One region of the Terribacillus sp. 7520-G genome, then DNA from elsewhere that is predicted to be linked to it. Evidence: riboswitches for the same ligand, from Rfam matches in the RefSeq annotation. Region 1 holds a riboswitch; the other holds the start of a gene.
What was found. Region 1 has a riboswitch for glycine ahead of gcvT (glycine cleavage system aminomethyltransferase GcvT). Riboswitches for the same ligand answer to the same signal wherever they lie in the genome.
Positions count from the first base shown of each region.

Region 1 (20,824 bases):
GGTGATGGCTTCATCGCTGGCATCTGGAATGCCCCAAGCGATATTCTCCCGGATCGTGCCGGAAAACAGCTGTACATCCTGAGAGACAAAACCTACCTGCTTCCTGAAAGACTTGATATCCAAATCGGCTAACGGTATGCCATCGGCCAGCACTTGTCCGTGATCGGGTTCGAATAAACCAATCATCAGCTGCAGCAAGGTCGATTTTCCAGAGCCTGTTTCACCTAGTATGGCGACCCTTTCTCCAGGTTTGATTTGCATCGAGAAATCTTCGATGACGGCAATTTTGCCATTTGGATATCGATATGTCACGTGCTGCATGTCTATGCCGCCGCGAAAATCCTCAGAGGTCATCATGCCTTTGCCTGTCATAATATCCAATTCAAGAACATCGCCGATCCGTTCACCGGACGCTTTTGCCCTGGCATAGAAGGTGATCAGCATACCGACGACACTCAATGCCCCCGTGATCCTTGTTGCATAGTTCACGATTGCTACAATATCCCCGACATTCGTTCGCTGCTGGATCCCGCCAATATAAAGAATCCCCAAAATAGCGATATTCATCACCAAAGTGAGCAGCGGTACCGACAGCTCCGTATATCGAAAGGCCCGAAGCATGTTTTGCCGCAGTTCATTGCTCGTATTTTCAAAACGCTTCTGTTCCTGCTCCTCCCTGACGAAAATCCTGATCAGACGAAGACCGACAAGATTTTCCCGCATCACATGGTTCACCTTGTCCACACTCCGCTGCACAACACCGAAATAACGGATGCCGCGCTTCATGATGAATCGGAGCACCATCAAGAGAATCGGGATGACGATCAATAAAATGAGTGCTATCTTCACGTTGACGACAAAAGCCATGACCGTCCCCCCGATGATCAGGAAAGGAGCCCTGATCATGAACCGGAAGAACATGACAAGTGTCAACTGGATCTGGTTGACGTCATTTGTAAGCCGCGTGAGGAGTGTACTCGTGCCAAAGCGCTGGATATCCTGCAATCCAGCCTGCTGCAGGCGCTCATACATGTGATCGCGCAGCTCTTTTCCCACACTCTGACCAAGGTGATCGGCAAAGAATATATTGATGATGCCTGCCCCGAAGCCTATTATCGCAATGGCCGCCATCCCCAGCCCCAGCTCGATCACCAGTCCATCATCACCAGCGGCAATCCCGTCATCGATCAGCTTTTGCAATAGGAATGGCTGCACCAGTTCCACGGAAAGCTCCATCAGGATAAAAATCAACGAAGTGATGATGATGAGCCAATAAGGTTTAAGATAACTGAATAATGTCTTCACTGCTTACGCCTTCCCCCTGCATATGTATAGCCTGCTGCTAATCATACCCTAGCATACCACCACTTGAAACAAAACTGTATAGAACGACTTCCAATGGAAAAAGGAGCATTCGCTGAATGCTCCCCACCTTTATTTCTGCGGTATATATTTGACATCCACATTTGCACCGGCGAATTCATCTGCCGCCATCTGCATGATGCTGTTAGCTTCTTGAGCAGTCATTTCATCTGCTTTCACCGTTATTTGCACATGTCCTTCTTCTGCCCTGACAAGCACTTCCTCATAGCCTTTTTCAGCAATGATCGATTCTTCCAGGATGGATTCCTTCGATGCGTATTGCTCCATCAGTTCAATCTGATTGACTGCTTCATTCTTTTCTTCTGTGCTTGTCGAAGAGCTGGCAACGATTTCTTCAAGTCTGGTTTTGGCCTCGCTTCGCTGATCCATCGTCTGCATCCGGATGCTGGCAAAAAGTTCATCGACATTGGCTGGTTCAGTCGTCACATCCTTTTCGCCTTCTTGCCCTTCCTCACCTGACTCGGAATCCCCTGATCCTCCTGAGTCACCTGAGTCCCCAGCAGTCGTGCTTGTCCCATTTTCTTCTGTATTATCATTGATGAAAGCCAGTTCATCCCCGTTAGGAGAAGTCATATAATAGACACTCAACACGATCAGCAAGCTCAGCATCGTCAATAGCCACACTGTTTGTTTCTTCAACATCCCAATTCCCCCTCAATTTTTCGGCATGACCGAAATACGATGTGTCGGTACATCCAGCACTCTTGATACTGCTTCCACAACCCATTCCTGTACAGTTGCTTGTTCGGCCCCTTTCGCAACGACAAGCACACCTCTTACTTCCGGCTTTCTCGTTTCCACCAGCAGCGGCACCTCTTGGTCACCCTGTCTGACGAGCACGACCTGCTGCTCCTCGTTTTCATCTTCCACGACTCGTTCACCGCCGTTTTGATCTGTCTCTTCAGAGGTCTGCCGGCCGATGATCAAGTTTTTTTCGTAGATTTTTTGGTGCGTGCTGTTCAGATTGACCATGACTTCCACTTCCGAAACACCTTTGATCTTTTCCAGCAGCCCGACTAGATCTTGTTCATATGCTGCTTCCAAATCAGCTGAAGAAGAGGAAGTGTCATTTTCTTTTTTGGCAAAAGTCTCTTCTGTATCCTCCTGTGCTGTATGCTGATCCTGCTGCGGTGTTTGTCCATCCGGCTCCTTCTGTTCTGTGAATAGGCCGCTTACGAGCAAAAGCAAAGCGCCAAGCAGCCCGATGATGACCAAATAACCAAGCTTTGTCGGTTTCCTGTTCTGGGAATCCTTCAGCTTCCATTGTTCCGAAAGCTTATCTAATAACTTTTTCATCCTGTCCCCCCTTTTTGGGTGACCTCAAGCGGCAGATCCTCGAGCTCCCAAATGTCAGCAAGATGGGATTTCACTCTCTCCAGTTCCTCCGTCTGCTCATTTGCTTCAATCGGATGGGAACTGTCGATGACTACGTCGCGGATTTCTCCTTCCGGTAAGTCCTGCTCGGTATCCTGCACCGTTACATGGATGGAATCGATTGCTTCGGCCGTTTCCTCATCCTCTCCCTCCTTAAAGGCGACTGCGATGTCCGTGATTTGCATATGAAATTTCTCTTGCAGCGTTGGATTTGCTTGGTCCTTTAATTGGACAGCCATCTGTTCCTCAATATATGCACGCTGTACGGAATCTATTTCACTTTTCTTTTGTTCGATCGAATTTTCCATGGATGGGGCATCTGTCAAAGCAGCAAAGCCGGCCATCGCTTCCTGTACCGCCCTGGTGGAATCGACTTGGAACAAGGCAAAGACAGGTTTAAGGAATAACAGCAGCAGCATCAGCCCCATCACCAATTTGACGTATTTGCGGATGTCTGTATCCGGCAGCACCATATCCAAAACAAAAGCAAGGAGGATGAACAGAATGATCTGCATCACCCAGGATTGCAATGTTTCCAAGTGATCAGCTCCTATCTCAGCATTAATGTGACATTGCTCGAAGCGACAATGATGACGATGGCAATAAAGAACATGAATGCGACAACGAGCAAGCAAGCGAAGATATACAGGATGTACTTACTCATCACCTGCATGGATTTGATTATCGGACCGTCACCCAGCGGCTGCAGCAGAGCGGCGGCTATCTTGTAAATCAGGGCGATGGCAAGAATCTTGATTGCCGGGAACAGGGCGATAGCCAAGACGATCAGTACCCCGACGATTCCGATGGCATTCTTCAAGAGGAGCGAAGCACTCAGCACCGTATCCGTTGCATCGGTGAACATACGGCCGATCACCGGGATGAAGTTGCCGGTGATGAATTTGGCTGTCTTCATCGCCACCCCATCCTGAACGGCCGTGACGGCACCCTGTACGGAAATGACACCAAGAAAGACGGAAAAGAAAATACCCAAAAGCCACAATCCGACATTTTTCAGTAAGTCAGCAAGCTGTGTGACAGGATATTCTTTGTTGATCGTACTGACCAGATGTAAAAGTGCACTCATGAGGAATAACGGAATGATGACTTTGGAGATCAGTAACCCACTGGCATGGATGAGGAACACGATGATCGGATGAAAGAAAGCGACAGCCGAAAGACTTCCGAATGATGCCATCAGCCCAAGGAGGAGCGGTATCAAGGCGAGCATGAAATCACTCATGCCATCGATGGCTTCCATCGTATAGCTAACCGATAAACGGAAGCTATTCAAAAGAAGTGTCAGCAGTACCATACAGACGATCAAATAGGCTACTTTACTGATGGAGCCTTTATTAAAGGCAGTCTGGATCGTCTGCAGGATGCTGCTGAAAAGCGTCAGGAGGATTAAAATCCCGAGCAGCTTGCCATTGAGTAGCAGTTCATACAGCAAATATTCAAAAAGCCCCTTCAGCCATGATTCGATGGAAATATCCCCTTGCTGCTGGATGAATTCCAGTAAGGAGCCTTTCTCCAATTCCGGGATATATTGTCCATATTTATCGGATAAAAGCTCCCAGTACCCGTTGATTTCCTCTGTCGGCAGGCCTTCAAAGGCTGTTACTGCCGCTTCCACTTCTTCTGACTGATTCGTCTCCCCGAAAGCTGCTGACGGATATACAAGTAAAGCGCTTAAAGCGAAAAGAATGACCAAGCAGCGTTTCAACATATCCAGCTCCTTATCCGCCCGGCATGAAACTGATTATTGTTTCGATGACTGCTGTCAGAATCGGGATGGCCACCGTGATGATGATGATTTTTCCGGCAAGCTCTATCTTTGCGGCAATGGCTGACAAGCCGGCATCCCGGGTCAAATGCGCCCCGAATTCCGTGATGTAGGCAATGCCGATGATTTTCAAAATCGTTTTGATATAAAGCCCCTCCACATTCGCCCTTTCACCCAGCTGCTCGATCAGGAGCAGGATGCCAGCGATTTTTTGCAGGATGAACAGGAAAATGATGATACCCGTCACCACGACAACAAAGAATGCAATGGAGGAATTCTGTTCCTTTACAATCAAGGCAAGCAAGCTTGCCACAATACCAATGGATACGATTATGATGATATCCATTTCGATCGCCTCATCCCTGGAATAAGAACACCGACTTGATCTGCTGGAATAACTCTGACAACTTGCCCAGGACGATGAGCAGCACAAGGATGAATCCCATCAGTGTCGTAAATTGTGCAATCTCTTCCTTCCCCATTTGCTTCAGCACTGTATGGATGATGGCAACGATCATCCCGATACCTGCAATTTGAAATAGAATCATTGCTTCTGAGAGCATAACGGACTCCTTTCCTAACTCGTTCAAATAAGCAGCAGCACGATAAGCAGTCCCGTCAGGAAGCCAAGGTTGCGAAACATTTTCCCATATCGCTGGTTTGCTTCTTCCGATTCCTCCAGCTCGCGTTCCAAATGGGTTCTGGCCAACTGGATATGTTTTTGCTGCTGCTCAAAATCATGCTGCCCGAGCGTACGGCCGAATTGCAGCCAGATATCCTTCTCAGCAGGTTTCAAGGCAGTGGTTCCTATCCAATTTTCTGTTGTCTCCTCCCAGCAGTCATACAATCCAGCCGGGTGCAGCTGCAGCTTATCCGAAAGAGAGCGGAAAAAAGAAGCTGCAGGCTGCGGAATTTGCTTAGCCAAATTATCACTGGTTTCGATGATGCTTGTCTGACTGTATAAGATTTCTGCCTCCATGACTTGCAGGCTGCTGATGAGCTGACGGATTTGCTTCGGTCGCTGCTGCAGTTTGCGGGATAGTTCAAACCCCGCCCAGGTTGCTGCTATGAGCACAAGGATCGCCCCTATCAGCTTCATCCGTTTACACCTGCCGGACTTGCTGTGTCGAGCAAAGCTTGTACCACTCCAGGTGAGGTGCCTTTCTTCAATATCACGATGCGTTCAAAGACCTTATGTTCAAACAGCGGTCGCAGGGATGGCCTGTGACGGATGGATTCCAAGCTGTCCCCATGGACACTGCAAACAATCGTCACACCTGCATGCAATGCCTCCATCAATGCTTGCACATCCCGTTCGCTTCCGATCTCATCTGCCACAATCACATCCGGGGACATCGACCGTATAAGCATCATCAATCCATCAGCCTTTGGGCACGCATCCATGATATCGGTTCTCCTTCCCAGGTCATGCTGCGGAACGCCGTTGATACTCCCCCCGATTTCGGACCGTTCATCGACGACTGCTGTTTTCAACGCCGGGTATTGCTGCCAGCCGGTGGATAGGGTACGGACAATATCGCGCAGAATGGTCGTTTTCCCGGACTTGGGCGGGCCTATGACAAGCGTGTGACGGCAGGAGCCATTGAAATGGTATAAGGATGGCATGATTTTATTCGCTGCACCCGGTTTTGCCTTCGCGATTCTTATATTGAAAGAAGATATATGCTTTAGCGCTTTGACCATTCCGCCTTCTGTGTTCACTTGACCGCTCAGTCCGATACGATGTCCGCCTGCAATGGTGATATATCCCTCCCGTAATTCATTTTCAAGTGCATATAAAGAGAAATCACTTAGTTGATTCAGCATGAAACGAGCATCATCCGCATTCATGAACGATGTTTCTATCCACTCGGTCGTGTCATCGAAGCATAACTCAAGCTGTTGATTCGTCCGGCATCGTATTTCCTGCAGCTTATTCCATCGATCCCCGATTTTTTCTGTTAACAGCGCTTGTAAAGGCGGTCGAAACAAGTTTTGGATTTCCTTCATAAGTTGTTCACCTCTGGCTTCGATTGGACATGTTGTCCATACTGTAATGTATGTGCCTCTTATTTGTTTATGCACAAAAAAGAGCCCCTCCCCAAGGTTGGGAAGAGACTCTTTCACGTTTGCTTATGCACGTGATACGTATTTACCATCGGATGTGCTGATGATCAGTACATCCCCTTCATTGATGAAGAAAGGAACTTGGACGCTCAAACCTGTTTCCAGGACAGCTGGCTTCGTACCGCCGCTCGCTGTATCCCCTTTGATGCCAGGTTCAGTTTCCACAACTTTCAATTCCACGTTGTTCGGCAGATCCACACCAAGTGTTTCGCCGCCATATGTCATCACGCTGATTTCCATGTTTTCTTTCAGGAATTTAAGTTCGTATTCGATCTGCGCTGTTTGAAGCTCCAGCTGCTCGAAAGACTCATTATCCATGAAAGTATGCGTATCACCAGCAGAATAAAGGTACTGCATTTTTTTGTGTTCGATATGCGCCCGGGAAACTTTTTCTCCGGCACGGAATGTTTTCTCCTGGATGTTGCCATTGCGCAGGTTGCGCAGCTTGGAACGGACGAAAGCCGCACCTTTACCAGGTTTTACGTGCTGGAAATCAAGTACCTGCCACAGGCCATTGTCTACTTCGATTGTAAGGCCCGTACGAAAATCGTTAACTGAAATCATTGTTTTCCTCCTTCGAAAACGGCTGTTACAAAGTAATTAAATCTTTGGTGGAGAACGTCAGGCGTTCGCTGCCATCCGCTGTCAGCACAAGATCATCTTCGATACGGCATCCGCCTACTTCAGGTATGTAGATCCCCGGTTCCACCGTCACGACCATACCCGGCTTCAGCACCGTGTCTGAGCGGAAGGATAAAGCTGGCGATTCGTGCACATCCATACCGAGTCCATGTCCGGTTGAATGCCCGAAGTATTGGCCATAGCCTTTTTCGCTGATGTAATCCCGTGTCAGTGCATCGGCTTCCTTACCAGTAATGCCTGGTTTCACCCCTGCTACTCCTCGAAGATTCGCCTCTAGTACTATATCATAAATCTCTCGTAATTTGTCACTTATCTCGCCTACTGCGAAAGTTCTGGTAATATCCGAGCAATATCCATTGTAAAGAGCCCCATAATCGAGTGTGACCAATTCACCCTTTTGAATCTCTTTTTCAGAAGCCACACCATGTGGCAAAGCGGAACGATAGCCTGACGCGACAATCGTATCGAAGCTGGATTGAGTCGCGCCCTGTTTGCGCATGAAGAACTCCAGCTCATTGGAAACCTCGATCTCCTTCATACCCGGTTTAACGAAAGTCAGGATATGTGTATAGGCAGCATCCGCAATCTCCGCAGCGGTTTTCATGATCTGCAGCTCTGCTTCTGATTTGATCAGACGCAATTCCTCGATCAACCCCGAAGCCGGGATGAGATCTGCTTTGACTGCATCCCGGAACTGCTGATACAGTGCGAAAGTGACATCTTCGTGCTCAAACCCGACCTGCTGCGCACCTTCTTTCAGCAGCTGGGCGGCAGTTTCGAGGACGATGGACTGTTTATGCTCGATGATTTCAAAATCAGGCGCTTGCTCGGCTGCCTGCTCGATATAGCGAAAATCGGTGATGAACAGCTGTTTGGCTTTGGTTATGACAAGAAGTCCCGCACTTCCGGTAAAGCCTGATATGTATCGGCGGTTCTGCCCACTCGTCACGATCAGTGCATCCAAATCCTTTTTTTCCATCAAAGCACGTAATTTCTCGAGTTTCTGCATTTGTTTCTTCCTCTCCCCTTCTTATTTCTCCAGCAGTGCCATAGCTGCATATCGATAGCCCTTGATACCCAGGCCGACGATCTGCGCTTTACACACGGATGCCAGCATCGAATGATGCCTGAACTCCTCCCGGGTATGGATATTGGAAATATGGACTTCTATCACCGGAATCGGGATACTGGCAATCGCATCCCTGATGGCAATGCTCGTATGTGTATAAGCAGCTGCATTGAGGATGATTCCGCTGCACGTGCGTCCCGCTTCCTGTATCTTATCCACCATCGCCCCTTCGTGGTTCGACTGAAAGTCTTCCAGCTCGTAATCAAAACTGTCCGTTACCTTCTTGACCTCCGCCACCACGTCCGACAATGTATGACTTCCATAAATACCAGGTTCCCTCGTGCCGAGTAAGTTCAAATTGGGTCCATTGATTAGCATTAAGCGATTCACTTTCTTCATCCTTTGGTTACATTATTTTAACTTTCACATAGTGTAACATAAGACGAAGATTTTGTGATTGAAAATTCGAAATGCTCATCCCTTCTCCTGATATGCCTCACTTTGCTGGTATTCAAAGCTGATACTGTATCCGATGAATACAGCATAAAGCAAATACAGGCACATTGTCGTTATATTTGTATCGCGATCGGCTTGAAGGGCACTATCCACTCCATGGATGATCGGCGCCAGCACAAGCTGGACAAGGACCCATAGTACCACGCCGAAGATCAAGCTAGGCATGATTCCTTTCTGCTGCTTCAAAAATAGGAAATACAGAAAAGCAATGAGAACCGAAAGGAAACCGACCAGGATTATGCTGATCAGTTCTCCGACCCATGTCTCGGCCCACGGCATCCATACCCATGAGCGCAGGACGAAATCCGCCACCGATAAATCGGTAAAATGAAAAAAGTAAGCTACCCAGGCAACCGCTGACCAGAGCACACCCCCGACGAATCCGGTCACGACCGCACTTCGGTTGAAACGGGATGCGGTTTTCCGATTTTGCTGCATATTCCTCACCTCATTACGTAGCATGCCTTGAATATACAATTTTAATCATGGCTGCCATCTAGTGTTCTCTGTATTTTTTTAGTAAAATAGAAGGAAATCGAAACGAGGCTGGTGAAATTATGTCAGATAAACAAACCAATACCTATGGCGGGCAAGCCGTCGTTGAAGGTGTCATGTTTGCGGGAAAAAACAGCTTCGTTACTGCCGTTCGCAGAAATGACGACAGCATTGATTACTTAACCGTCGAACGGAAAGATAACCCGAAACTATCCAAATTGAAAAAAATACCTATATTGCGGGGACTTGCAGCCATCGTACAGGCCAGCGCCAATGGAACGAAGCATTTGAATTTTTCTTCGGAGCGTTATGGTGTCAATCCCGAAGATGATGCAGATATCGTGCCTGAGGAGAAGAAATCCAGACTGGCAATGATCATCGGGATCGGTGCGGTGGGTGTGCTATCCTTCATTTTCGGAAAACTGATTTTCACACTCACCCCTGCATTAGTCGCGGATTTCTTCGAGAAATGGCTCCCTTCCCGCTTTGAACAAGTTGCACTGGAAGGATTCCTGAAGCTGATTCTGCTTCTTGCATACGTTTATCTTGTGTCATTGACACCAATAATTAAACGTGTATTCCAATATCATGGCGCCGAACATAAAGTGATCAATTGTTATGAAAACGGACTGCCGCTCACTGTCGAAAATGTACAGAAGCAATCCCGCCTGCATTATCGGTGCGGATCCAGTTTCATGCTGTTCACCGTCATAGTTGGTGTGATTGTATATATGTTCGTTGCAACGGATCCGCTATGGTGGCGCATGGTAAACAGGATCCTGCTCCTGCCGGTTGTCATCGGACTATCCTTCGAAGTGCTGCAGCTCACGAATAAGGTCAGGAATGTCCCTGTCCTTCGCTTCCTTGGATATCCCGGTTTATGGCTCCAGCTGCTTACGACAAAAGAGCCAAAGGATGACCAAGTGGAGGTTGCGCTCGCTTCTTTCAAAAAAGTGCTGGAAAATGATTCTGTACCGGTGAATAGTGGTATAAAGATAGTAAGATAACGAAACCATGTCTCCACCAAGGCATGGAAAGGAGGAAAATGGGTTGCGTAGATCTGGGTCTTCCATCATCGTTTTTGTTTTGATTGGGCTTGCTGCCATCGGCGTCGTCATGCAGCTCGTGACGAATCCAGGAGCATTCTTCCAGAATGTGCTCGTTTGGATTGGAGGTGCCGTCCTTTTCGGTGCAGTGCTTTATTTCATTCTTACACGCATGCGCGGCCGCGGCCCAGCTGGCGGCAGCAGCAGCGATATGCAGAAATATAAAAAGGCAGTGAAGCAGTCAAAACAAAAATACAAGCAGCCGAAAGCCCGTCCTGTCAATAAGCCAGCAAAATCTGCTGCCAGCATTAAAAAAGCATCTGCCTCAAAAAGAAAACGATCCATCAAAGATCGGTCCCGCGGTCCGCAGCTCCGTGTCATTGAAGGCAACAAACAGAAACGGAAAAAGTCGAGCATCTGATGCCCGACTTTTTTTATGGCCAGCGTTTCAGAAACTGCTCCGCCTTGTCCCTGCCGACTGCTATCAGCTTTTCCTTTTCAGCGGCAGAGATATGGAAATCGGCCATTCCGATGCCCTCCACCGGAATGAAAATGATATCTTTTGCGGTGTCCTGATTGATATGCCGCATATCATGCGCAACCTTCATCGTCTTGAAAAGCGCGTAAAATAAATCAAAGGATTGGTGGACCTTCTGCACTGGGATTTTCTGTACAGATTCACTCAGCTTCATCCCCAGGATCGGCCGTCTCAAGAGCCGGTCATCGCCCTCCAAGGTCCAAAGCGGAAAATTGCTCAGCAGCCCGCCATCCAGCAGCAGGCTTTTTTTCCGATTCCTATATATCAGTCTTGCCGGCATGAAAATGTACGGAATACCAGCACTCATCCGAATTGCCCGCGCCACCGGAAAACTGCCCCCGTCGATTCCATATGTCCCCGCCAGATCATCCGGGAACACGATCAATCGCCCGAGCGTGACATCGGCTGCAATCACTTTCAGTGTCTTTTGCTTCAAATCCTGGAATGTGTATACCTGCTTTTTGGCCAGGGCTTCGTATAGCCATCTTTCCAAGGCATTGCCCTTGTACAACCCCATCTTGAAATACAGTGTCAGCCAGTTGGCGAACGGGATGAACTTCGTCAGCTTGATGGGATCTGTGAATTTGCTGATATCCGTTTCCTGCAGCAAGGCCTCCAATTCTTCCCCGTCATAACCAGCTGCCAGCAAACCAGCAACAATCGCACCGGCAGAAGTGCCTGCAACATTCTCGAACTCGTATTTCTCCTTCTCCACCGCCTGAATGGCACCAATGAATGCGAACGCCTTCACACCGCCACCTGAAAAAACGCCGTCTATTTTCATTGAGCACGCTCCATGATGACTTTTTACTATACCTAATCAAGGAGCCGGTCTTTTAGAACAAAAAAACCATCCGAATTGGATGGCTGTTAAGACTTTTGGTCTTGCTGAACTTTGATTAATGCTTCTTGACGTCCTTTATCTTCCTGGAAGAATTGAACAAGATTGCCGATCCGTTCGATGGAATTCCAACTCAAGTGATGCTCGATCCCTTCTACATCATGGTAGATATTTTCTTCCTCGACACCAATGATCCGAAGAAAATCCTCCAAGAGTTCATGCCGGTAAACCAGGCGCTTGCCGACCCTCTCCCCTTTATCTGTAAGTATCAATCCCCGATATTTTTCATATTTCAGATATTCATCTTTATCCAGCTTCTGCACCATTTTCGTGACAGAAGAAGGATGGACCTGCAGATTCTCGGCTATATCCGAGACACGAGCGTATCCTTTTTGCTCCATCAATATGTAAATTTGTTCAATATAGTCCTCCATGCTGGGTGTAGGCATAAAACTCCTCCATTCAAACCACTGCGGCTTTTACATCTTTACATGATACACCTTTTCCATCAGACAAACAAGCCAACAAAGTTGAATCAGGACAAAAGTGTTACACTTACTTAAACGGCTGTAAAAATTCTTTGAAAATAAGTACATGATTGCTATAATATAAGCTGGAGTATCAGCAGATGGGGGAAATGACATGGAAGCAGTACTGGTTATCGGCATTGCACTCGTTGTATTCATTCTTTATAGTGTAATCCGTTATTTCATTCAGAAGAGACATTTAAAGACTCTTACAGAGGAAGAATTCAAAGCTGGCTACCGTAAAGCACAGCTGATTGATGTCCGTGAACCAAAAGAGTTCGATGGCGGACATATCCTGGGTGCCCGTAATATCCCGCTGACACAGCTTCGCTACCGTATGGCTGAGATCCGTAAGGACAAGCCAGTTTACTTATATGATCAAAACGGTACACGCACTGTCCGAGCTGCAGCAATGCTGCATAAAAAAGGATGTCAGGATCTTAATCAGCTTAAAGGCGGTTTCAAAGCCTGGAGCGGTAAAATCAAACGTAAAGGCGATTGAAAAGAGCTTTGCACATTGTGTGCAAAGCTCTTTTTTCATTCTGGGATATAGCGCAGGATAGGCTTTCTCGCAGCAGTCGTTTCATCCATTCTGCTCACGACTGTCGTATGCGGCGCCTCCTGGACGATTTCAGGATCATGCTCTGCATCTGCAGCAATTTCCAGCATCGTATCAATGAAACCATCCAATGTTTCCTTTGCTTCCGTCTCGGTCGGCTCGATCATCAGTGCTTCTTCGACGTTGAGCGGGAAGTAGATGGTCGGAGGATGGTACCCAAAATCAAGCAGTCGTTTCGCAATATCGAGTGTGCGGACACCCAGTTTTTTCTGTCTGCGTCCGGAAAGCACGAATTCATGCTTGCAATGCTGCGTATATGGCAAATCAAATGCTTCACTCAAGCGGCGCATCATATAATTTGCATTCAGCACAGCGTATTCACTCACCCGCTTCAACCCTTCCGGTCCCATTGTCCGGATATACGTATACGCACGGACATTGATACCGAAGTTGCCGTAATAAGGCTTCACGCGTCCGATGGAATCCGGGCGATTTTCGTCAAGGATGATTTCTTCCCCTTGCCTGCGAACGACCGGCTTTGGCAAAAAGGCCGCAAGCTCTTCAGAAACCCCGACTGGTCCGGAACCTGGACCGCCGCCGCCATGGGGACCGGTGAACGTTTTATGCAGATTCAAATGCACGACATCGAAGCCCATATCACCCGGGCGTGTATAGCCCATGATGGCATTCAGGTTGGCACCATCATAATACAGTTTACCGCCTGCTTCATGGACGATCTTGGCCATTTCCAGGATATCCTTTTCGAATAAACCCAGTGTATTCGGGTTTGTGAGCATCAGTGCCGCTGTATCTTCTCCGACGACACGACGCAAATCTTCCAAATCGACCAGTCCCTGTTCATTGGATTTGACCGTGACAGATTCAAATCCTGCCACTGTTGCCGAAGCGGGATTCGTACCATGGGCGGAATCCGGTACGATGACCTTGGTCCTCTGCGTCTCTCCGTTTTTCTCATGCAGCGCCCTGATCATCATCAGCCCAGTCCATTCCCCATGTGCTCCTGCAGCTGGCTGCAGGGAGACCTCATGCATGCCGGTGATTTCTTTCAGCTGCTCCTGAAGGTCAAACATGAGCTCCAGTGCACCTTGTGCCGTTTTGGGATCCTGATATGGATGTACGTGGCTGAAGCCTTCCATCCGGATGACATCTTCATTGATCTTCGGATTGTACTTCATCGTGCAGGAACCAAGCGGATAGAATCCGGAATCAACACCATAATTCCTCCGGGACAATGCTGTATAGTGCCGGATGATCTGAAGCTCGCTCAGCTCGGGCAGTGCAGCCGGTTCGGTACGGATGTAAGCCGGATCAAAGACTTCATTGATATCGGTTTCCGGCACATCAAGCGGCGGCAGGCTGTATCCTGTCCTTCCTGTCTTCGATAGCTCGAACAGCAATGGGAAATCAGTATTATTTTGCATGGAATGCCGCCACCTCTCTAACGAATGTATCAATCTGTTCCTTCGTACGCTGCTCCGTCACAGCAATAAGCATATGGTCCTTCCATCGATCATCCATCCGTCCCAAGTGATACCCCCCGATAAACCCTTGTGCAATCAGATGATCCTGCAATGCATCAAAATCCGTTTCCACCTTGATGACCAATTCATTGAAGAACGCGCCTTTAAACACAACTTCGAGACCATATGCTTCCAGCTGCTGCTTCATGTACAAAGCTTTCTGTACATTCAAGTGTGCCATCTCCGCAACGCCTTTTTTCCCCAAGGCGCTCATTGCCACAGATGAAGCCAGCGCATTCAGCGCCTGATTGGAACAAATATTCGATGTCGCCTTGTCCCGGCGGATATGCTGCTCCCGGGCTTGGAGTGTCAGGACGAAACCCCTTCTGCCTTCCTCATCCTTTGTCTGTCCGACAAGTCTTCCGGGCAATTTGCGCATCAGCTTGGCAGAGCTCGCAAAATATCCGCAATGCGGGCCGCCATATTGTGCCGGGATACCGAACACTTGCGTATCACCAACGACGATATCGGCCCCGAAGCTTCCTGGCGGTGTCAGGAAACCTAAAGCTAATGGATTGCTGGAAACGACCATCATCGCTTTTGGCTGTGCATCGATGATTTTTCGAATGTCAGCAAGCGGTTCGACCTGGCCGAAGAAATTCGGATATTGGATGATGACACTAGCTGTATCTTCATCCACCGCTTCTTCCAGCGCTTGCAAATCAGTCAATCCGTCCTTGAGCGGAATGGTGACAATCTCCAAGTGCTGCCCTCTTCCATAGGAATCGATCACTTGCCGTGATTCGGGGTGGACTGCTTCGGATACAATGATTTTTCTCTTTCTGGTATGCCCCGCGCTTAATGTCGCTGCCTCCGCAAGTGCTGTTCCGCCATCGTACATGGAACTATTGGCTACATCCATCCCTGTCAGCTCGGCAATCATGGTCTGAAATTCAAAAATGGCTTGCAGCTCCCCTTGGGAAATTTCAGGCTGATATGGCGTGTAAGCTGTATAAAACTCAGATCTCGAAATGACATGATCGACGATGGAAGGAATGTAATGATCGTACACACCTGCTCCAAGGAAGGAAGCATGTGTTTTCATCGTGACATTTCGATTGGCCAAAGCGGCAAGCTCCTCTTTCAATTCCCCTTCACTCTTCGGTTCCTTTATCCGAAGAGGCTCTTTGAGCCGGACCTCCTCCGGAATATCGGAGAAAAGCTCCTCCGTATCCTGCACACCTATCACTTGCAGCATTTCTTCTTTATCTTGGTCTGTCATTGGTAAGTACCTGAAATCCATGGCGTATCCCCCTATTTCCGCTTATAGAATGGTATTGCGACAACCTTGGCCTGCAATCTTTTTTTTCGGATTTGCACCTCCACAATATTTCCTTCTTCACAAGCATCCGCTTGCAGGAGGGCAAGACCGATTGATTTATCCAGCGTAGGTGATTTGGTGCCTGTTGTTACTTCACCAATCTGTACATCGCCTTTAAAAATCGGATATCCATGACGAGGGATTCCTTTATCCAGCATCTCGATACCGGCCAGCTTTCGCTCCGTTCCGTTCTCTTTTTGCTTTTTCAAGACTTCTTTGCCGATGAAGTCGGCGGACTTATTCGTTTTCACCGCAAAGCCGATGCCTGCTTCGACCGGTGTGATTTCTTTTGTCAATTCATTGCCGTATAAAGGCAAATTCGCTTCGAAACGCAATGTGTCCCTCGCACCCAGACCGATTGGCTGAAGATCATATTGCCCGCCTTTTTTTAACAGCAGTTCCCAGACAGCCTGGCCGCTTGCAGACGGTCCATAGATTTCAAAACCATCTTCGCCCGTATAGCCAGTGCGCGAAATCAGGAAATCCCCGTCTATCCCCTCCAGATTCACAGGATAAGCAAACCGGAAAAACGAAATTTCAGACAATTCCGTTCCTGTCAGCTGCTGAAGGATTTGCTCTGCCTTGGGTCCTTGGAGGGCAATCTGCATATAAGCCCCTGACTGATTTTCGATCTCCACGCCATCACGCTTATGGGTAAGCAGCCATTCGAAATCCTTTTCGATATTGGCAGCATTGACAACCAAAAGATAACAATCATCGTCCAGCATATAAACAATCAGATCGTCCACCGTTCCGCCATCCTCATAACACATGACGCTGTATTGCGCTTTGTTTGGAACAAGCAGTTCCAAGTCATTCGTCAGGACATACTGCAGGAAATCCTTACTCGCCGGCCCATGAACCAGGATCTCTCCCATATGGGAAACATCGAATAAGCCGGCAGCCTGCCGCACGGCATGATGCTCTTCCTGGATGCTGGTGAAATGGACCGGAAGCTCCCATCCGCCGAAATCGATCGTCTTGCTGTTTGCCTGATAAGCAGGATAAATCGGTGTTCTTTTCAACTCGCTCATCATCCTTCTCCTCTCTTTTGTACCTCGCAACGAAAAACAGAGCCACCTCGAAAAAACTTTGAGGGGCTCTGTCCATTTACCAGAAAGTTTCTTATCGTCCTTGGACCATAATTGCTTCTTGGGTGGCTCCCATTACGGAAGCACTCTCCAGAGTTGCGTCGTGCTGGAGTTCTTTTGCCTGAGAGATTCACTCAATATTTGCTCCTTCGGCGCCGCTTGCTGCGGTCTCTCCTCCAACATTCACTCGCGGTTTATGAAATTGTAAATCGCGGGCATACTAACAGACAATCAACCTATAAAAAAGCAAAATCCAAACATTCTAACAAAAAATATTGATAATGTTTGGTTTCAGCCCAATTATAACATAACAATTTTTGATTGTGTCTATCTTTTTTATGCTTTTTTCATGAAACTCCGAAGAATAAGGAGATGAGTTCACCATGCAAGCGGAAATACACGACGATGAACACTTCATCAATATGATGGATGAGGTACTGCAGAAAGAAGGAGAAACAGCATCCTGGGAGCATTTCCAAATGGCCTATACAGCTGCCAAAGAAACGAATATCGATACATTCACCGGCTTGGTCGCGCCCGGCTATCTGCCTCACATGACCTTCCACCCGCACCAGCTGGAAGCAAGCCGGCGGGTAGTCGAAGAGATGAATGGGCGCGCCATCCTTGCAGATGAAGTGGGGCTTGGTAAGACGATCGAAGCGGGTCTGGTATTGAAAGAATTGATGATACGCGGGTTGGTGAAAAAAGTGCTGCTGCTTGTGCCAGCATCCCTGGTCAATCAGTGGGTGAACGAATTGAATTCCAAGTTCCATATACCTGCCGCATCCCAGCGAAAGCAATATGTGTGGGAGCATTATGATGTGATCGTGTCCTCTATCGACTTGGCAAAACGCTCACCCCACCGTGAGATCATCTTGGAGCAAGACTATGATTTCGTACTTGTCGATGAAGCACACAAACTGAAGAACAGCCGAACAAAGAATTATGCCTTCATCCAGTCGTTAAAAAAGAAATATTGCCTGCTGCTGACAGCAACACCTGTCCAAAATAGACTGAGCGATATTTATAATCTCGTATCCTTGCTGAAGCCTGGCTACCTTGGCAGCTACAAGCAATTCAAAGATACATATGGAGATGATCGCAAAGATGCAGAAGAGCATCATTATCTGAAAGAACTCATCCGCAAAGTGATGGTCCGCAACCGCCGGGAGGAAACGGGACTGCAATGGACGAAGCGGAAAGTCGAGACCATTTGGATCGATTTCACCGAGGCAGAGCGCCGGGTGTATGAGAATATGCAGGATTCCACCAGCGCCGCAGCGACTTTCGCAAAAATCACCCTGCTCCGGGAGCTATGCAGCTCCAGGGAAGCTGCATATTTGTCCATGAAGAAAATGGTCGAGGAAAATCCGGAATCCGGCACTGCCTATCTGCCGCTCATGAAAGAAATCGAACAGCTGCCTCAGCATAGCAAGGCGTTAAAGGTTGTCGAGCTTATCAAGGCCGCCCCGCCCGGGGAGAAATTCATCATCTTTACCGAATATCGGGCAACGCAATTTTATTTGCAATGGACACTGAAGCAGCACGACATATCCTCCGTGCCTTTCCGGGGAGGATTCAAAGCCGGCAAAAAGGACTGGATGCGTGAGCTGTTCGAAAAGCACGCCCAGGTCCTGATTGCGACCGAAGCTGGCGGCGAAGGAATCAACCTTCAATTTTGCAGCAATATGATCAATTATGATCTGCCTTGGAATCCGATGCGGCTGGAACAGCGGATCGGCAGGATCCATCGTTTCGGTCAGCAAAAAGATGTGCAAATTTATAATTTTGCAGTACGTGACACATTGGAAGCACACATACTTGAATTGCTTTATAAGAAAATCAATTTATTCGAACGCGTGATCGGCAATCTCGACCATATCCTTGCCGAACTCCAGCTATCCGATATGGAAAAGGAAATCAAAAGGATCTTCGCTGATTCCCATTCGGATGGTGAAGTCAAAGTCAAGCTCGACAATCTGACTGCGGTCATCACCGAAACGGGACACCAGCTGGAAAGGGAGAAATTACATGGATAGACAAACACTTCATCGATTCCTGCGAAAATTTTTTGTATCGAATGGCTGTCAGCTGCTGGAGGAGAAGGACGGACTGCTTCGTTTCCTGCTTACCCCGGAGTTGGATGAAGAATTGATGAATCGGCCATTCTATTGGCGTTACAAGAAACGGCTCGGCCAGGAAGGCGAACCGATGGAGCTGACACTTCTGACCGATCCGAATCAATCAGCCGAGAAAGCCGAGCATATCCATTTCGGCAGCCCGCGCCTGCATAAGATTTTCCGGCTGATCCGGGAATCTGCCCAAGTGGCACGTCTGTACGAAAAAGTTGATTCAGCTTCCCGGACACCATTGTACCCGTGGCTCATCCGGAACATAAGCGTTCATTTTTCCGGTAAGCGCAAACGAACCGAAACGCACTCGGTAGGCTTGCAGCTCTTGAATGGGCAGCTTGTCACGAATTGGATGGAGAACTTCTCCCAGGTGGAATTCAAGCAGCAGATCAGCGATCAATGCTATTGCCTCTCCCCCATCATCCGATACCAAAGCGGCTACCAGCGGATCAGCAGCTATATGCATACGTATTTGGATGCACTTGATGATGGATGGATAAAGGAAACCGCAGACACACTCAAACAGGAAGAAGCTTTGCTTCAGCATTTCTTTGACCAAAGCAATCAAGGAGAAATGGAAGAGGAAATGCAGGAAGAAAGAGCAGCCTTGTACCAAAACGAGCTGGACGCCCTGCACAAACGACTCATCCCCTCCATCCGAATGGAAACGATCAATGCCGGCATTTTTTATCTTTCGGAAGAGACGACCCAAAAACTTCTACAAAAAAAAGAGGCCTGAACCTTGTCCGGGCCTCTTATCGTTTACGACGGAACAATAGCTTGAAAGCGAAAGGCAGGACGCCGAACCACTTTCCATGCAGCTGATGCTTTTCCTTATCCTTCGGTTTCTTTTTCTGCTTCGGTGCATCCATCTTTTTCACCAGCTCCTGCGTGACGAATCGGAAATAATCATTTGATGACAAATCCCATCCCTCCTTACTTTTTACTTGTAGCGTGACCAATTTCAATTCTTTCCATACAGCATGAAAAAAGATGCTTGAATTTTTCAAGGATATATCTTTTTTAAGCTTGCTCACATGGAAGATTACTGCATTTTCACGATATGACGGCTCTTTGACCTTGTAGTAATGTATCAGCCAAGGAGGTGACATACGTGCAGGATAGTCCTTTGCATTATGCAGAAAATCTGATGGAGGAAGCGATACAGCAGCAAGCCTCCGACATCCACTTTACGCCGGAGGCGAATGAAACTAGCGTTTATATACGCATCCATGGAAAACGCATCCTTCACAGCCGTCTATCGACCATGCATTTTCGCAAATTGATTGCATACTACAAATTTGTCAGCGGCATGGATATCGGAGAAATGCAAAAACCTCAGGACGGCGCGATGCCATTTTCCTATAAAGGCCAACAGCAATATTCCCTCCGGCTATCCACCTTGCCGCTTAAGAAAACAGAAAGCCTGGCCATAAGGATCCTCCCCCAAAGTGAAGCCCCTCTGCTCGACCAGCTGTTGTTATTCCCTTTTCAAATCCATAAGCTGCGGCAGCTGTTGATGGAAAATACCGGAATACTATTGTTCACCGGACCCACCGGCAGCGGCAAGACGACGACAATGTATGCACTGCTTCAGGATTTATTGCAAATGAAAGCATATCAGGCTATCACTTTGGAGGACCCGATTGAAAAAAGAATGGAGAATATGCTGCAAGTGCAAGTGAATGAAAAGGCAGGCCTTACCTACCAGGCAGGGTTGAAAGCGGCTCTGCGTCATGATCCTGATGTGCTGATGATCGGGGAAATCAGGGATGAATCCACCGCAAGTTTTGCATTTGAAACAGCAAGGACAGGGCACCTGGTCATCAGCACCCT
Region 1 covers NZ_NQFP01000015.1:202,714-223,537, forward strand. The annotation lists gene CHH53_RS06795 (ABC transporter ATP-binding protein) at 1-1,305, opposite strand, end outside; gene CHH53_RS06800 (SpoIIIAH-like family protein) at 1,435-2,025, opposite strand; gene spoIIIAG (stage III sporulation protein AG) at 2,038-2,679, opposite strand; gene spoIIIAF (stage III sporulation protein AF) at 2,676-3,296, opposite strand; gene spoIIIAE (stage III sporulation protein AE) at 3,308-4,486, opposite strand; gene spoIIIAD (stage III sporulation protein AD) at 4,497-4,889, opposite strand; gene spoIIIAC (stage III sporulation protein AC) at 4,900-5,106, opposite strand; gene spoIIIAB (stage III sporulation protein SpoIIIAB) at 5,130-5,642, opposite strand; gene spoIIIAA (stage III sporulation protein AA) at 5,639-6,553, opposite strand; gene efp (elongation factor P) at 6,677-7,234, opposite strand; gene CHH53_RS06845 (M24 family metallopeptidase) at 7,260-8,321, opposite strand; gene aroQ (type II 3-dehydroquinate dehydratase) at 8,343-8,771, opposite strand; gene CHH53_RS06855 (YqhR family membrane protein) at 8,856-9,335, opposite strand; gene CHH53_RS06860 (DUF1385 domain-containing protein) at 9,455-10,399, shown strand; gene CHH53_RS06865 (SA1362 family protein) at 10,443-10,859, shown strand; gene CHH53_RS06870 (patatin-like phospholipase family protein) at 10,873-11,760, opposite strand; gene mntR (transcriptional regulator MntR) at 11,847-12,266, opposite strand; gene CHH53_RS06880 (rhodanese-like domain-containing protein) at 12,460-12,846, shown strand; gene gcvPB (aminomethyl-transferring glycine dehydrogenase subunit GcvPB) at 12,882-14,345, opposite strand; gene gcvPA (aminomethyl-transferring glycine dehydrogenase subunit GcvPA) at 14,335-15,687, opposite strand; gene gcvT (glycine cleavage system aminomethyltransferase GcvT) at 15,699-16,799, opposite strand; glycine riboswitch at 16,956-17,043, opposite strand; gene CHH53_RS06900 (DEAD/DEAH box helicase) at 17,240-18,895, shown strand; gene CHH53_RS06905 (YqhG family protein) at 18,888-19,727, shown strand; gene CHH53_RS06910 (YqzE family protein) at 19,744-19,911, opposite strand; gene comGA (competence type IV pilus ATPase ComGA) at 20,103-20,824, shown strand, end outside.

Region 2 (9,188 bases), on a different contig from region 1:
GGACTTCCCACTACTTGGGTACCAAGTTCGCTGAAGCGTTCGATATCAAATATCTGAACAAAGAAAATAAACACACGCATGTGCATACTACATCATGGGGTACATCCACACGGCTCATCGGTTCGATGATCATGGTTCATGGCGATGAACAAGGACTTGTTTTACCGCCGAAAGTGGCACCGACACAAGTCGTTTTGATTCCTGTTGGTCCATGGAAGAAAAACCCTGCCATCATCGAGAAATTGGATGAGATTTTCGCAGCCCTGAAAGCCCAAGGCATCCGTGTTCGTCTCGATGATTCCGATCAATCACCAGGCTTCAAATTCAATGAATGGGAGCTAAAAGGTGTGCCAGTACGCATGGAGCTTGGCCCGCGTGATTTGGATAATGATCAAGCGCTTATGAAAGCCCGTGATGCAGAAGAAAAAGTATCGGTTCCTCTGGAAGGCATTGTCGAAGCGATCCAAAAAGAGCTGGAAACCATGCAAACCCGCCTGTTCGAAAAAGCCAAAGCTTTCCGCGCAGAGCACTCCCATACACATATCGATACAATGGACCAGCTGAAACAGCATCTGACCGAGTCTGAACAAAACGGTCAAATTCCTGGCTGGATCCTGGCAGGCTGGTGCGGCGATGACGCTTGTGAAGATAAAGTAAAAGAAGAAACGAAATTCACAACCCGAAATATCCCATTCAACCCGCCGGCTGAAAAGCACACTTGCCTGCATTGCGGCAAAGAAGCAAAACATACCGTTTGGTTTGCTCGCGCTTATTGATTGAATACCAAAAAGGATCGATCTTAACCAGGTCGATCCTTTTCTTTGTATCCTATGATAGCTGCTTGGATTTAACCGCCTTCATCGTCGCTGCAATGTTTCTTGCCGCTCTTTCCATATAATCTGCAGCATGTTCCAATGCATCCGGCAGTGTCACCACACCCGGAACGATCGTGAAAAGCGCATCAATTCCGTGCTCATGCACAACATCAGCATCTTCCGACAATGCCCCCGCAAGCCCGATTACAGGAACACCATATTTTTTAGCTGCTTTCGCTACGCCGATCGGGGTTTTGCCGTAAATCGTCTGACTATCGATCCGCCCCTCCCCCGTGATGACAAGATCGGCATCCTTGACTGCTTCATCGAAGTTCACCGCATCCAGGACAATATCGATTCCCCTTTTCAGCTTTGCATCCAGAAAAGCCAGCAGACTCGCTCCAAGTCCACCTGCTGCCCCTACGCCCTCTATCTCCCGGAAGGAGCTCCCAAGCGCTTGCTCTGCAACATCGGCAAAGTGGGACAGATTCTTATCCAGCTGCTCCACCATCTCCGGCGTGGCGCCCTTTTGGGGACCGAAAATCGCCGAAGCCCCCCTTGGTCCCGTCAAAGGATTATCCACGTCACAGGCCACTTCGATCAGGACATCCTTCAATCTGTCATCCAGACCAGCCAAGTCTATGGCAGCAAGCTGGGAGAGTGCACCGCCGCCGTCACCGATTTCTCTTCCAGCTTCGTCAAGCAGCCTTCCCCCCAGGGCCTGAATCATTCCGGCCCCGCCATCATTTGTCGCACTGCCCCCAAGTCCGATGATAATATGATGCACGCCCATATCAAGAGCAGCGGCCATCAATTCCCCGGTTCCTCTGGTAGATGTCAACAGCGGATTCCTGTCAGCCGCAGGCACAAGATGCAGCCCTGATGCTGCCGCCATCTCTATGACAGCTGTTCCCCCATCCCCCATCAAGCCAAAGAATGCTTTGACCGGCTTACCCAAGGGACCCGTTACAAATCGTTCTTCGATTTTACCGCTCGTTGCATCCACAAGTGACTGAACGGTTCCTTCCCCTCCGTCCGCCATTGGCATTTTCTTATACACAGCATCCGGAAAGACCGATTGAAAGCCTCGCTCCATTGCATCAGCAGCCTCCAGAGCCGATAAACTTTCTTTATAAGAGTCAGGGGCGAATACAATTTTCATGGTAATCCATCCTCTCCATTAGCGTTAACTCCCTTAACCAAAGAACTTAAAGATCCCGAATATAAGCGTTGAAATGATCGCGAGTGTCAGCCCGACCAAGGATTCGTATGGCATCAGCTTCAGGCGCTCCTTGATGGCCATATGGACACTTCCTGCTGTCGCATGGAAAAAGCTCCCGTGCGGCAAGTGATCCAGTACCGTTGCACCTGCATGAATCATGGCAGCCCCAGCCAAAGCAGACACACCCAAATCCAAAATGGTGCCGCTGAAGACGCTGCTTGCCACTGCCGTACCAGCCGTTGAGGAAGCAGTTGCCGCGGACATGAAGATACCCGAAACAGGAGCCAATACAAAAGCCGGCAGCCCAGTGGCATTCAACGCATCAATCAGGACATCCTTCAATGCAGAGTTGGCAATGATCCCCGCCAGCGTTCCAGTCCCCAGCAGCATGATGGCCACTCCGGACATTTTACTCAAACCAGAAATCGCATATTCATTGATCTTCCTGGTCTTTTTCATTGCAATGGCACCAATGATACCCCCAACCGGCAGCGCAACCATCGGATCGATATCGATATCGAATAAAGGACGCAAGGAGAGCAGGATGATGGTGATGAGCGGTGCAATCAATGCGGTGATAAATAAAGGCAGCTTTGTACTATCTGTCATTTCAACATCCTGGCTTGCCACCGCAGTACCTTTTTTGACGAGCCGCTTTGCCAAAAGATACGTAACAGCCACACCGAAAATAGCTGGGATGATTCCTGCAGCCATGACCGATGTAAGCGGGATACCGAATGCATCAGAAGCAGCGATCGCATTCGGGTTGGGCGACATGATATTCCCCGCCTTGCCTCCGCCGATCATCGCCAAAAGAATGGCCGTTTTGGATAGATTAGCTCGCTTGGCAATCGCTAAAGCGATTGGGGAGACGGTGATGACAGCCACGTCCACGAACACCCCGACCGTTGTCAGGATCATCGTAGCAATGGATAATGCCAGCAATGCACGTGTTTCCCCGATTTTTTTGACAATCGTTTCCGCAATCGAGGAAGCAGCCCCCGATTCGATCAGGACACCTGCCAGGATACCCGCAGCCAAAATCCGCAGCACCGCCGGAATGATATCCTGTGCCCCTTCCATCATCAAGGCGACTGTATCCGTGATATTCACACCGCCGATCAAGCCTCCGATCAAAGCTCCGGCAACCATCCCATATGCGGGCGGCACTTTTTTCAAGATAAGTACAATAGCTATGATCAAGGCACATATCGCCCCTAAAGCGCTTACAGTAACGTCCATGCTGTTCCCTCCACACAATGTGTAATCGTTATACACCAATTGTAAGCGTTTTCTAAGATGGATTCATCGTGAAAGAGAATGAAAAAGTCCCGGAAAACCTCCACTTCGGTTGTGCATTTGCACAATCAGCTCAAATCACACTGCAGCTTCGCCATATACAGCTCCATCAAATCCTTAGCATCCCGCGGATCCTTTCCAGTCAGCTCCGCGATCTTATCAAGACGGTACCTCAGCGTATTCCGGTGAATAAACAAGCTTTCTGCAATCTTGTTCAATTCCCCGCCCTCTCTTATATAAGCTTCCAATGTATCGATCAGCTCCCCCTTCCTGCCTTGATCCAGCAGATTATCATAGTAAGAAAAGGCACTCTTATCCTCTTCCCGGATCACTTTCGACAGCATGATCTCCAATTGATACTTTTCATATGGGAAGCAGTTCCTATCCGGATCAAGCTTACTCCCGACCATGATGGCATTTTTAGCCTGGGAGAAGGAGGCTTTTAATTGGTTTAGCTGATTCGCCACCCTGCCGATTCCCATTCGTACATTTTCAGAAGATATCTTTTGCAGACGTTCCAAAAAATGAGTCATTTCCCGTTTCGATCCTGCCGCCTTCAGAACCACTATTTCCTCGTTATAACTGACTCCGATGAAATCGTTTCTGCCAATCTCATATTGGACAGCCTCGATCAGCCCTTGCGTGGTAATTTGGGCATCATCCATTTTTTCCATCACGATAGCAAATCTCGGACATCCTACATCCATCCCCAGGAATCCAGCCCGCTGCTTGATTGATGCCTCATTCAAGTCCCCTTCTGCGATAAGCTGATTGACAATCTCACTTTGAAGTCGCTGCTTCCATTGCACCCGCTCCAATAGAAACGACTGCTCCAGCACTAATTCTGCCGCCATTTTCACCAGCCGGGCATAATTCCGGATCTGCTCTGGTTCCCCTGTGATACCTATCACGCCGACGACTTGATCGTTAAAAAGTATCGGTAAATTTATACCTGGCCTTGCCCCTTTCATTTCTGCGGCACTGGCATCATCTATTTCCATGCTTTCTCCTTTTTCCAGGACTAGCAGCGCGCCGGTATGGAGCTGATCGATCCTGTCCCTTTCCCCGGAGCCTATGATCACCCCTTCTTCATTCATGACATTTATATTTTGATTCAATATCTTCATCGTACGTCCGACAATTTCCTGAGCCAGTTCATACGTCAAGAATTGCATATTTTTTACCCGCCTTCCCGCTCATTTCATTTAGAATCTATTATAGTGGAGATTGGATGGACAACTTAACTTATATCATAGATTAATAGGAACAGCCTCCATTTGCCGGAAGCTGTTCCTATCATTCGATTACCTTAATTAGACCGTTTCTTTCTGCCCCCATACAGCCCAAGCAGCAATACAAACCACAAAGGCGTCAGCAGCAGCGCCGGCCGCGTTTCATCCGCCGACAGCATGATAACGAGGACCCCTGCAAACATCGCCAGCACAGCATAGTTCACAAATGGCGCAAACGGTGCCTTGAACGTTGATTTTGCCTGCAATGCAGGACGGGTTTTCTTATATTTGATATGACAGATAAGAATGATGCTCCAAACCCAAATAAAACAGATGGCACTGATAGTCGTGACAATGCTGAAGGCTTGATCCGGGATGAGTTTGCTTAAGAGCGCCCCCACGGATACAACGATTGCCGACAGCCATAAAGCGTTCGCCGGGACGTGCTTTTTATTCAATTTGGCAAGCTGCGATGGACCTTGTCCTTGCTTGCTCAAGTTGTATAAAGTCCGGCTGGTGGAGAACATGCCGCTGTTCCCGGCAGATGCTGCCGATGTCAATACGACAAAGTTGATGATGCCTGCCGCAAGCGGAATGCCGACCAAGCTGAATGTCTTCACGAATGGGCTTTCTGCTGCATTCAGCTCTGTCCATGGATTTATCATCAATAGAATCAAAAGTGCGCCCACGTAGAAAAATAGGATCCGTAACGGTATCTTATTGATCGCCGAGGGGATATTCTTGGCTGGGTCAGCAGTTTCGGCTGCCGATACACCGATCAATTCCACACCGACATACGCGAAGACGACCATCTGGAAGGCGAGCAGGAAGCCAGGAATCCCATTGGGAAACAGTCCTCCGTGCTCCCATAGATTGGCAACCGAAACGGCTCCTGTATCTGTCTGGAAACCAATCACCAGCAGCACGATGCCAATACCGATCAGGGCCAAGATCGTGATCACCTTGATCAAGGCGAACCAAAATTCCAATTCCCCAAACAGCTTGACCGTAAGTAAATTAAGTCCCAATAAAACGATGACGCAGATAAGTGCAGGTACCCATTGCGGGATATCGAACCAATAATTCACATACACCCCGACAGCAATCACATCCGCCATCGCTGTCATTATCCAGCAAAACCAATACGTCCAGCCCGTCACAAACGATGCCCAAGGTCCAAGATAATCTTCGGCTATGTCCGTGATGGATTGATAGCCTGCCTTTGATAAAAGCAGCTCCCCAAGCGCCCTCATCACAAAAAACAGCGCAATGCCAACAATCAAATATGCAAAGATGATCGATGGGCCAGCCAGCTGGATCGCTTTCCCGGATCCCAGGAATAACCCCGTACCGATCGTACCGCCAATGGCAATCAGCTGTACATGTCTATTTGATAAGTCCCTTTTCAGCCCTTGTTGTGCCAAATCTTACTCCTCCTTCAAAAACCCAATAAAAAAAGAGATCGGAGGTTCTCCAATCTCTTGATCACAAGAATAACAAATACTATTGGTCATGCGCGCGCTGCAAAACACAAATACATATCCGATACTCTTCTGTCCTTTTGCCTGAGATTGTGAACCCTTCGGCGCCGCGCAAATAGCGGTCTCTCCAGAAGCTGCTCCTGCTATAGTGTGATCCATAGCATTCATAGCTTTATTATTAAGTTATTTAGATTTTGCTTGATTACCGTTCATTCTAATGTTTGTTGGATTTTTTGTCAAATCCAGATTGCAGCATGGCACCTCGATCCCCTTGACACCAAGATTCCGCTAAACCCCTAAGATACGTGTACCCTGCGATATTTTATTTGGGACATATAATACCCTGAATCCTTAAAACGTTATGGGGGTGAAGATATGTCAGTTGGAAGATATCGTTCATTATGCCAAAGATACAGCGGTAAAGCAGTTGAAATCCGATGCCATGATGGCAGAATCCATAGAGGAATCATTCAGCGTGTAGATCAGAACCGAGTATATTTGCAGCCACTTGGCCGCTCCCGGAACCTGGGCGGCTTCGGTTACGGAGGCTGGGGGTATGGCGGCGGCTGGGGATTTGGCTGGGGAGTGGCCTTGGGAGCCATTGCAGGAATAGCCTTGCTTTCCCTATTCTGGATTTGACCATTCAACTAAAGCATGTTTATCTCAGCAGACCAGGATAACGGCATCATAGCCATGGAGAAGTGGGTATGACGAAAAGTCAGGACTTGGTGCACCCTGACTCCATGATCATCGTCCATATCCACTAAGCTCCATGCACCATTAATTCCCGCCGGCAATCACATCCGCTTCAACAGGCAGCAAGTCCTTGCTTGATAGGCTATTTCTCTCCATATACCTTTTCACTACATGATAACCGGCACAATAACCAAGCATCTTCGGATATTTACGATGACCGAATAAAATCGCTTGAAATTCCTGCTCCTCACGTAATAGCCGCCGCTTGGGCAGAATGTAATCCGCCCACATTTTGGCGATTTCCTTATCCGAATAAAAGGATGCCCAGCTTGCAGTCAGCTCCTCCCCCAGTCTTTCCCTGACCGCATTTTCCGCGATCCCCTCCAATACGATCGTATCCAGCAGCGTGTACATCCCTTCCTTTTTGTCAAAGTGATTCAGCCGGCAGACATGATTGTATTCATGCGTAAATATTGCCTTTATTTCCTCTTCCGTGTTTTTCGGGGAGATAAATAAAAAAAGCTTATCACCGAAAGCCAGCCCGGACTTGCCTCCCAATTGTGCTTGGAGCCATTCATTATGCACATCTGATGGAAAGATAAAGATCGGTATATCCGGACCTCCCCATTCCTTCTGCAGGAAAGCCTCGTCCTGCTTCACTATCTCCCACACCTTCTGATCCAGCAGCTGTTCCCCCCGCTTCTTCAGCGGGCGATACATGCCATGCCTGACGAGGTAATCATATATTTCAGAAGCAGAAGCTCCCGGGAAATGTTCTGTCAGCTGCCCGCACATCCCGACTGGATCCTCATAATCATGAAGCAGCCATTCATCTGTCCTGATTACACTCATAGCACTCCTCCTCACAACACCAATTTATTCACGAAGAGCACGTCCTGCTTTTGCATACAGCACAAATCTCCCCTGCGCTCATAGCTTATTACATGGAAAGGCGGGGATTCATTTGCATTACACATACCTCGATTGTTTAGCCCTGTTTGGCGTAGGCGGCGCCCATCCAGGAGGACTGAGACTAACAAAGCAGATCCTGTCCGAGGAAAAAATCAATGAACAAACAGCAATGCTGGAGATCGGCTGCGGTACCGGGCAAACAGCCGCCCATCTCGCACAGCAATACGGCTGCAGCATCAGTGCACTGGACAATAATGGCATCATGGTGGAGAAAGCCCGGCAGCGATTCAACTCCCTCGATTCACCGGTCGATATCAAACTCGGGGACACCGAAAATCTCCCCTATCCGGAAGCGAATTTTGATATCGTCCTTTCCGAATCCGTGCTGGCTTTCACCAATGTCGGCACCACCATTCCAGAGCTCAAAAGAGTCCTGAAACCAAACGGCATCTTACTTGCAATCGAAACCGTACTGGAACAGCCGATTCCAGAAACCGAACGGGATCACATCATGGATTTTTACACCTTCCCGCAATTATGGACCGAAGCCGAATGGCTTACCGTCTTCAAACAGGCTGGTTTTCAACAAATTGACAGCACGACATACCAAGCTTCCTCTGAACAAATCGACGAGCAGCATGCTGCCGATTTCACACTTTCGGAAGATATAGATGACGCATTATTAGAGATATTGGAAAAGCACCAGGAGATCACAAAGCAGTATAAAGATATACTAGGCTATCGCATTTTCAGGTGCAGATAAGCAAAAAAGAGATTGGATATCCTCCAATCTCTTCATCATTAAAAAACAATATCTCCCTGGATAGATACAGAACCATCGCTGAATCGATTTCCCTTCCTCCGGATCATCGGAATCAGACATGGGTTCAGAAAAGGGATTCCGGCATTCAATCATGATCGAATGCTATGACTATTTCCGTTCCTTTGCCAAGTTCGCTCCTTACCTCAAAAAGCCGGTGGTGGATATGGTGTAGATGGGAATGGTGATGGAAAGGCTGATCCATGGCAGATTGAAGATGCAATACATACAGCTGCCAATTACTTGGCTGGGAGTAATTATGCTTCCGATCAAAGAGGAGCTATCTATAACTATAACCATGCTAACTGGTATGTCGATAAGGTCCTAAAAAACGCTAACAAATTCAAATCACAAGCGACTTATACCCCTAATAATGGTGGCGATGTACCACAAGTAACCTCTGGTGCCTTTATGAGACCGGTAACAGGTGATATTACTTAAACTTTTGGTCCTCGTTGGGGAACTTATCACAACGGTATAGATATCGGTGGTGGTGGTAGATCTAATGTACAGGTAGTGGCATCTGCAGATGGAGTAGTAGTTAAAATCATATCTTTCAAGCTCATACGGAAACACAATTATCATAAGGCACAATATAGAAGGAAAACAGTATGAAACTCTATTTTAGCTTCGAGGAAGGTATCAGCAGGAGCTAATGTCAAAAAAGGTCAGTTTATAGGCTACATGGGTAATACTGGGCAATCAACAGGT
Region 2 covers NZ_NQFP01000029.1:736-9,923, reverse strand. The annotation lists gene proS (proline--tRNA ligase) at 1-776, shown strand, start outside; gene CHH53_RS10960 (glycerate kinase) at 829-1,977, opposite strand; gene CHH53_RS10955 (GntP family permease) at 2,011-3,279, opposite strand; gene CHH53_RS10950 (CdaR family transcriptional regulator) at 3,405-4,511, opposite strand; gene CHH53_RS10945 (amino acid permease) at 4,646-5,992, opposite strand; glycine riboswitch at 6,112-6,190, opposite strand; gene CHH53_RS10940 (hypothetical protein) at 6,425-6,688, shown strand; gene CHH53_RS10935 (DUF2268 domain-containing putative Zn-dependent protease) at 6,830-7,597, opposite strand; gene CHH53_RS10930 (class I SAM-dependent methyltransferase) at 7,710-8,420, shown strand; gene CHH53_RS10925 (lysozyme family protein) at 8,688-8,918, shown strand; gene CHH53_RS10920 (M23 family metallopeptidase) at 9,099-9,188, shown strand, end outside.
Region 2: linked by a shared signal. The riboswitch ahead of CHH53_RS10945 (amino acid permease) and the one ahead of gcvT (glycine cleavage system aminomethyltransferase GcvT) in region 1 are both predicted to bind glycine.